DNA from 2 places in the Marinobacter sp. ES-1 genome. Region 2 is predicted to be linked to the other one. Evidence: predicted binding sites of a transcription regulator. Region 2 holds the regulator's gene; the other holds the start of a gene.
The links. The regulator LexA, encoded in region 2, represses DNA repair genes until DNA is damaged. The targets are predictions, from matches to a motif close to CTGTNTNNNNANACAG.

Region 1: the regulator LexA is predicted to act here: its motif matches at 2,483-2,498, upstream of recN (DNA repair protein RecN).

What each region holds. Positions count from the first base shown of each region.
Region 1 is NZ_AXBV01000032.1:46,967-51,290, reverse strand. Features, by position in the region: gene Q668_RS03980 (outer membrane protein assembly factor BamE) at 1-129, opposite strand, end outside; gene fur (ferric iron uptake transcriptional regulator) at 253-672, shown strand; gene recN (DNA repair protein RecN) at 737-2,416, opposite strand; gene grpE (nucleotide exchange factor GrpE) at 2,680-3,258, shown strand; gene dnaK (molecular chaperone DnaK) at 3,379-4,324, shown strand, end outside.
Region 2 is NZ_AXBV01000035.1:9,964-14,287, forward strand. Features, by position in the region: gene Q668_RS06125 (gamma-glutamyl-gamma-aminobutyrate hydrolase family protein) at 1-530, opposite strand, end outside; gene Q668_RS06130 (amidoligase family protein) at 523-1,524, opposite strand; gene lexA (transcriptional repressor LexA) at 1,694-2,302, shown strand; gene Q668_RS06140 (cell division inhibitor SulA) at 2,318-2,809, shown strand; gene Q668_RS06145 (hypothetical protein) at 2,828-3,100, opposite strand; gene Q668_RS06150 (DUF6586 family protein) at 3,156-3,662, opposite strand; gene Q668_RS06155 (DUF1329 domain-containing protein) at 3,921-4,324, shown strand, end outside.

The sequences.
Region 1 (4,324 bases), on a different contig from region 2:
GGAGAGTTCAGTCAGCTCTTCGTCGGTAACAATGTTTCCCTGCTGTACGTTGATCTTGTAAACGCCGGGGAAGACGCAGCCTGACAAGGATAAAATGCCAATAAGAATGATAGCGGTGAGCTTTTGCATCGCCAGGGGAAATCCTCTATCTTGAAATCGCCTGCCTTTGGCAGGTGTGAAACGGGTTTAACCGTTGAACGGCGGCTTCATCATACCGGAAGCCGTAAGGCACACCAACGAGTGAATAGTAGCATGCCATCTGAAAACGCCGAATTACGAAAAGTCGGTCTTAAGGTTACTCTGCCCAGGGTGAAAATCTTCAATATTCTGGAGAACGCCAAGGAGCATCACCTGAGTGCTGAAGACGTCTACAAGAAGTTGCTCGATCAGGGTGACGATGTGGGCCTTGCGACCGTTTACCGGGTGCTGACCCAGTTTGAGGCAGCTGGCCTGGTATTGCGCCACAACTTTGAAGGCGGCCATGCTGTGTTCGAAATGGCCGGCGACGATCACCACGACCACATGGTCTGCACCCAGACCGGTGAAGTGATCGAGTTTGTGGACGAGGTCATCGAAGAGCGTCAGCAGAAGATTGCGGCAGAACACGGCTACGAGATTGTCGATCACAGCCTGATCCTGTACGTAAAACCTCTGAACGCCGGTAAGAAGTAATCAAACGATAAAAAAAGGGGCCAGCAAGTGCCGGCCCCGAAGCTCTCCGAATCGAGAGGGGATTTTAGTGATGGGTCGCCTGGCCCTTTACGAACATCTCCCGGGCATGGGCAATGGTATGCTCGGTCATGTCCACGCCACCCAGCATTCTTGCTACCTCGCTGATCCTGCCCTGATCATCCAGTGCTTCAATGCGCGAGTAAGTCGCTTCTTTTTCAGTAAACTTGCTGACAAACAGGTGCTGATGGCACTGGGCGGCCACCTGCGGCAAGTGAGTCACACACAGTACCTGCCCGTTATCCCCCAGTGACCGCAGCAGTCGGCCCACCACTTCGGCAGTGCCGCCGCCAATACCTACGTCCACTTCATCGAACACCAGCGTGGGTGTTGTGGAGGTTTGTGCCACAACCACCTGGATGGCCAGGCTGATCCGTGACAATTCACCGCCGGAGGCCACCTTGGCCAGTGGGCGTGCCGGCTGGCCGGGGTTGGCGCTGACCAGGAATTCGATATCTTCCATGCCATGGGGTGCCGGCTCGTTGTCAGTATTGCCGCTCAGGTGGGTGACAAACTGCATGTTGGGCATGCTCAGCTGGGCCAGTTCCCGGGCAACCCGCTGGTCCAGTTCCATGGCGGCCTGTTCCCGTTTGGCAGACAGCTGTGCTGCCAGCTCATCGAATTGTTTACGCAGGTTTTCAAGCTCAGCTTCAAGCTGTTCCAGGCTGCCTTCGCCGCCGTCCAGTTCGGCCAGTTCTGCAGCCAGGCGCTGGTGCAGTTCCGGCAACTCTTCCGGGGTAATCCGGTGCTTGCGGGCCATCTGGTAAATGGCGCTCAGGCGTTCTTCCACCTCGGCTAACCGCGCCGGGTCGGCTTCATAGTCGTCGACAAACCGGCGCAGGTTGTCGCCGGCTTCCGAAATCTGGATCTGTGCTTCGTTCAGCATCTGCAGGGTATCGGCCAGTGCCGGCACTTCCAGCGGCAGTTGCTCCAGTTGCTGCAGGGCCTGGCGTACCAGGGCGGCTGCGCTGGTGTCATCTTCGGTGCAGAGCAGGGCGGCCTGGTGACTGCTGTGCAGTACTGCATCCGCCTGGCTCAGCTGGGCCTGCTCCTGCTCAAGGGCCTCCTGTTCGCAGTCTTCCAGTGCCAGCCGGTCCAGTTCCTCTACCTGATAGCGAAGCAGTTGCAGCCTGGCCTCGGTTTCGTCGGCATTGTGCCGGCGCTGTTCCAGTTTCTGGCGGGTGGCGTTCCAGGCTTTCCAGGCATTGCGGGCCTGGTCGGCCAGTTGTTCGGCGCCGGCGAACTCGTCCAGCAGTTTGCGGTGGGTGTCTTTGCGCAGCAGTGACTGGTGCTGGTGCTGGCTGTGGATGTCCATCAGCAGGCCGCCCAGTTCTTTGAGCTGGGACAGCGGGCAGGGCTGGCCGTTAATAAACGCTTTGCTGCGGCCATCTTTGCGGATGGTGCGGCGCAGGATGCAGTCTTCCTTGTCATCCAGTTCGTGGGCTTCAAGCCATTGCCGGGCTTCCGGAATTCTCGAGATATCGAAACTGGCGTTGATATCGGCACGCTCGGCTCCGTGGCGCACAGCTCCGGCGTCTGCGCGGCCGCCCATGGCCAGGCCCAGGGCATCCAGAACGATAGACTTGCCAGCACCGGTTTCGCCGGTGAGTGCTGTCATGCCCTTGCTGAACTGCAATTCAACCCGTTCAGCAATGGCGTAGTTCGAGACCGTCAGTTGGATAAGCATGCTGATTACCTCCGTTCAGAGTCTGTTGTCTCTGAAAATTTCGAATACTGTGATTCCATACAGTTGCTGTGAATATATACAGGGTTTTTCCTGTTTGCAAATAACCTGTGCCCCGAATTTGTAAAGAATGCATCCCGGAAGGTTGAAACCCGCCCGGCGGGCCCCATATTCGTTCGCAAAGTCGTATTTTCCTGCCCTGAAACGGGCGGGGCTTAAACCAGCCGCAGGCCTTCGGGCCCTGGGAAAATCCATCAGGAGTTGTCATGAGTGCTGACGAAAAGCGCAACGAACAGGTAGAAGAAGAGCTGAACGAAGCCGCACAGGCGGAACAGGCTGATGCCGAGCCGGAAGCTGGCGAGGCGGGGCAAGAGGGTTCCGAGCTGGATGCCCTGAAGGCCAAGCTACAGGAGTACCAGGACCAGGCGTTGCGCTCCCAGGCAGAAATGCAGAACGTGCGCCGCCGGGCCGAGATCGACGTGGAAAAGGCGCACAAGTTTGCGCTGGAAAAATTCGTCAAGGAATTGCTGCCGGTGGCCGACAGCCTGGAGAAGGCCGTGGAAAGCACGGAAGGGCAGGAAGACGCCAACGAACTGGTGGCTTCTATCCGCGAAGGCGCGGAAATGACCCTCAGCCTGTTCATGAACAGCCTGAAGAAATTCAACGTGGAGCAGGTGAACCCGGTGGGTGAACCGTTCGACCCGCAGCAGCACGAAGCCATGTCTATGGTGCCGGCCCCGGACGCCGAGCCCAATAGTGTGGTGGCGGTGGTGCAGAAGGGTTATCTGCTGAACGGCCGTGTTGTTCGTCCGGCCATGGTTGTAGTGGCAAAAGCAGAAAATTGATCAAAAAAGGCGCCGCCGGGGCTTGAAAAGCCGCTGAAAGCGCCAATATAGCGATTAAACAGCGACAGCCGGGGTGGTCTCACTCCGGAGCAGAATTCAGAAAGATCTTGGAGTGATTCAATGAGCAAAATTATTGGTATCGACCTGGGAACCACCAACTCCTGCGTGGCCATCATGGATGGTGACAAGGTTAAGGTAATCGAGAATGCCGAGGGTGATCGTACCACCCCGTCCATCATTGCCTACACCGACGATAACGAAACACTGGTTGGCCAGTCTGCCAAGCGCCAGGCGGTCACCAACCCGGCAAATACCCTGTACGCCATCAAGCGTCTGATCGGTCGTCGCTTTGAAGACGACGTGGTTCAGAAAGACATCAAGATGGTGCCGTACAAGATCGCCAAGGCTGACAATGGCGATGCCTGGGTAGAAGTGAAAGGCCAGAAGATGGCTCCGCCGCAGGTTTCTGCCGAAGTCCTCAAGAAAATGAAGAAGACTGCAGAAGACTACCTGGGCGAGACCGTAACCGAAGCGGTTATCACCGTGCCGGCTTACTTCAACGACAGCCAGCGCCAGGCCACCAAAGATGCAGGCAAGATTGCCGGCCTGGAAGTTAAGCGGATCATCAACGAGCCGACCGCCGCAGCGCTGGCCTACGGCATGGACAAGCAGAGCGGCGACCGTACCGTAGCGGTCTACGATCTGGGCGGTGGTACCTTTGACCTGTCCATTATCGAGATTGCCGACGTAGACGGCGAGCACCAGTTTGAAGTACTGGCTACCAACGGTGACACCTTCCTGGGTGGTGAAGACTTCGACATGAAGGTCATCGAATACCTGGCGGATCAGTTCAAGAAAGACAGCGGCATCGACCTGCGCGGTGACTCCCTGGCCATGCAGCGCCTGAAGGAAGCCGGCGAAAAGGCCAAGATCGAGCTGTCCAGCAGCCAGCAGACCGACGTAAACCTGCCGTACATCACTGCAGATGCGTCTGGTCCCAAGCACATGAACGTGAAACTGACCCGCGCCAAGCTGGAATCGCTGGTAGAAGAGCTGGTTCAGCGCA
Region 2 (4,324 bases):
TGGCTGTGAATGCGGTTGGCGCCAATCACCGTGGCAGGCATCAACCGGCCCAGCCGGCTGTCTTTCACCAGTTGTACGGTTTGCAGGGGCAGCAACAGTGGCCGGTGGCGGGTATGTTCCCGCAGCGGAGTCACGTTCTGGCACAGGGTGCCGCCGTGGAACACATTGATAAACTGTGCGCCCCGGCAAATGCCCAGCACCGGAATATTGATGGCTTCGGCCTGAACCAGCAGCCGGTGATCGGTGGAATCCCGCTTGCGATCGTACCGGGCCGTTACCTGGGGTTGCTGCCCGTAAAGCTCCGGGTGCACGTGGGTGCCGCCGGACAGCACCAGCCCGTCCAGCAGGGACACATCGGTATGACTGCCGGGGCGAATGTAATGGGTGTTGGCACCGTGCAGGCGCAAGGCCAGGTTGATCAGCCGGTGCGCCAGGCTTCTTCGCACCGGGCCACTGATGCCGATGGTCAGCCCCGGCTTCTCCGGCAGTTCTTCTGCCATCGGCATGTCGTTGCCCTGATAATCAGACATAACCGTGTTGTTTCAGCCAGTTGTCCGTGGTCTCACGCCAGGAATGGGTGAGGTTGTGGAAGCTGAACTTCTGGGCCTCCCGGAACCGGCTGCGTAAATCGGCCAGGTCTTCCGGATGTGCGGCCAGCTGCTCCAGTACCACCCAGTCATTCCACACCGTGGAGAAATGCCAGTGCGGGTTGTCGATGTCGCAGTCCGGCAGGCGGTAATGCAGGGTAGGGCGGCTCTTGATCCTGGGGTCCTTCACGAAGCCTGCCAGCAGTTCCTTGTCGAGATGGGCGAACAGCGGCAGCAGGTCCAGGGCCTTGTTGCGGGTGGGGTTGTAGTGCAGGTAATCCCGCATCAGGGTTTCCAGGTCCGGGCGGTAGTCATCCGCCATCAGCTTCTCGGTATACCGGCTGCTCCAGGGTTCGATATAGGTGGTGAACTTGCGGCTGATATCCAGCTGGTGCCGGGCTTTAAGCCAGTCGTAAAGGGCCGCAAAGGCTTGCAGGTAGGCTACCAGGGTAGCGGGTTCCAGGTCCGGCAATTCCGGGTTCAGCTGCAGGCCAAAGGCAAAGTAGATGGCTTCACGGCTACCTTCGGCGCCCAGTTCCCGTAGCTCATCCATCAGGGTTTCGATCAGTTCCAGTTTCGAGAACGCCAGCGGCGGGCCTACAATCTCCAGCGGAACGACCTTCTCGGCAGCAAAGTCGATCACATCCATGGCATGGCTGCCCAGCTCCCGGATGGATTGCGGCAGGCGCTCGTCGTCCAGGTCCAGCTCCTTGATGGGATCGGAGTCCAGTTCGATGGTAAAGCGGCCATGTTCGGTGTCCAGTGCGGTCACGTAGCGTGAGATCAGCTCCGGTGATCCGCCGAGCAGGCGGGCGGCATGCTGCACGAGCTGTTCGTAACCGAGCCCCGAAAGCTCGATTTCGACCCCTACGCGGCGTTCTTCACCTTCGTGGTTTTCCAGTCTTTCCGGCATCTTGCAACGATTGGCTGCGTTCATGGAGTGTTTGCATCCCCTTGCTTCGTTTCAGGTCACCTTAACACAGGCTTGCGCCGTGTCCCGTTACCCAAAGGAAAGAAACTGCACAGGGACTTTACACTGGATAAAACACTGTATATAGTCAAATCACTGTATAAAAAACCAGGACGAGCAACCCCGGAGAAAAAGCATGAAGCTGACCGCCCGACAGTCCCAGGTGCTGGATATTATCCGGCGATATCTGGATGAAACCGGTTATCCACCCACTCGCGCAGAAATTGCTGCCGAGCTGGGTTTCCGCTCTGCCAATGCGGCGGAAGAGCATCTCAGGGCGCTGGCTCGCAAAGGTGCAATCGAGATGGTGCCGGGCGCCAGCCGCGGTATTCGCCTGCCGGAGGCTGAGCCGGATCTCGGGTTGCCGGTCATTGGTCAGGTAGCAGCGGGTAGCCCGATCCTGGCACAGGAGCATGTGGAAGATCATTGCACCCTGAAGCCGGACTTCTTCTCGCCCTCGGCAGATTACCTGCTGCGGGTTCGGGGTATGAGTATGAAGGATATCGGCATCCTGGATGGCGACCTGCTGGCGGTGCATCGCACGCAGGATGTTCACAATGGCCAGGTAGTAGTGGCCAGGGTGGGCGAGGAAGTTACCGTCAAACGCTATCGCCGTGAAGGCTCAAGGGTCTGGCTGATTGCGGAGAACGAAGAGTTTGCTCCTATCGAAGTGGATCTGAGTGAGCAGGAATTGTTTATCGAAGGTCTTGGTGTGGGTGTAATCCGGCGCTCCGATCTTCACTGAACAGGCAGGTGAGTTATGGAACAGTTGAGCTTCAATCAGAACATGGCGTTTCATCCGGCCACAGTGGCACCGGCGCAAGCGATCTCTGCGGGCCAGCGCCCGGCAAGCATGCGCCGGACTGCAGGTGGTTCGGCAGCGGGTCATTCGGGCCTGGGCGGCAATGTGACGGAGATTATCCTGCCGGAAGGACAGGTAGAGAACTTTCAGCTGTTATTGCCCATGCTCACCCAGCTGAACCAGGAAAAGCGCTGGCTGGCGTGGATTGATCCGCCCCAGGCGCTGGTGGCCAAGTGGCAGAAGATGCACGGCATTGTGGCAAACGAGATCCTGGTGCTGCGTTCAACTGCGGAATACCCGGCCCAGCAGCTGGCAGAGCGCGCCCTGGGCGCAGGTACCTGTCATGCGGTAGTGCTCTGGACCAACAAGCTGGGGCGCGCCGCCTTCGATTCACTGCAAAAGGCTTCTGCGAAAGGCAACAGTCACGGGGTGATTTTGCGCCAGCGCTGAGGGCTGGCGCAGTATCGGTCAATGCAGGGTATAGCTGGGCTGGGGGTCGATCGCGTCGCCGTCTTCTTCATCCCAGTCCATGTCATGGCCCATGTCGTAGTCGATATTGCCGGCGGCTTCAATGCCTGCAGCAATCATGGCCTTGGCCACGTTCATATCCCGGTTCTCCATCATTTCCCGGGCTTCTTCGGAAAAAGAAATGCGCACCAGTGGGGCGGCATCATCGTCTATCCGGCGCAATGCGTAGTCGCCGTCAGAGAGTTGTACAATTTCAAAAAACGATGGTGACATTCGTTAAACCTTTGTCGTCATTCGGGTTGTTTCGGTGCAGCCGTGGTCAGGGCTGCTACCACTCGCCGTGCCGCTCTTCGAGTTCCCTTGCAAAAACGGCCATGGCTGCCCTGGTCTGTTCCAGTGCCTGCAGGGAGCGGTCCGGGCCTTCTTCTGCGGCTACCGCAATAATGTTGTCGGCAGAGACCGTCTTTTTCTGCGCTGGTGGTTGGCCCAGGGCCTTGTCCAGCTGAACCAGGTGGTTCCACCAGCTGTCCCGCTGCTGCGCGAGGCTGTCGAGAGTCTCGACTTCCGCCACATCGTATTCGAACAGCGCCTTTAACTCGGCCAGGCTGTGCGGCGTTTCCGTCTTTTTCTGGTGCAGCCTTGCGATCATGGTCAGTAGTACGTCGCGGGCTCGCAGCAGGACTTCTGCCACTGCCTGAGACCGGGCTTCTCCGATCACGGCTGCCGGCAGTCCGGTGCTGGCAGCATTGTTGGTTGTTGGCTGGTCAAATTCCCGGATCAGTACCTGGGCCAGGTACAGTTTTTGTGAAACCAGTGAATACCACGTTGAAGCCATGCAATACCTGCCCACATGCAGTGCCGGATGATCAGTTGCCCGCCTGAAGACCACACCCTTGTATATCGATCAGGCCAAGCGGCTAATAGTATCATTTTTGTCCACCCATTTCCTCCCCTTTGATGGTCGCTGTTGATGCAGGTGCCTGTTCACAAGAAACTACAAACCTTCACTTGAAACGGGCGTTTGAAACTGGCAAAAAGACCCGCAATTCGGGCGAAGGTCGATCGCCCGACCATTCAGAATGGAGGTTGAGGGATGCGAAACCAGTTGGTTGCGGCGGTTACCGCAGCAGTAATGGGGTTGTCCGGATCCGCTGTGGCAAAGGTTTCACCTGCCGAAGCAGAGCGGTTGAACAACGAGCTCACACCGGTCGGTGCCGAACGCGCCGGTAATGCCGAAGGCACCATTCCGGCCTGGAACGGTGGCCTGGCAACACCACCGGCAAACTGGCGCGAGGGAACCAAGGAGATTGATCCGTTCCCGGAAGACAAGCCGCTTTACACCATTACCCGCGACAACATGGACCAATACCGTGATGTGCTCTCGGACGGCCATGTCCGGATGCTGGAACAGTACGGGCCGGAATTCTTTATGCCGGTTTACCAGACGCGCAGGACTGCAGCCTTCCCCGAGCATGTCTACGAAAAGTCTTTCGAAAA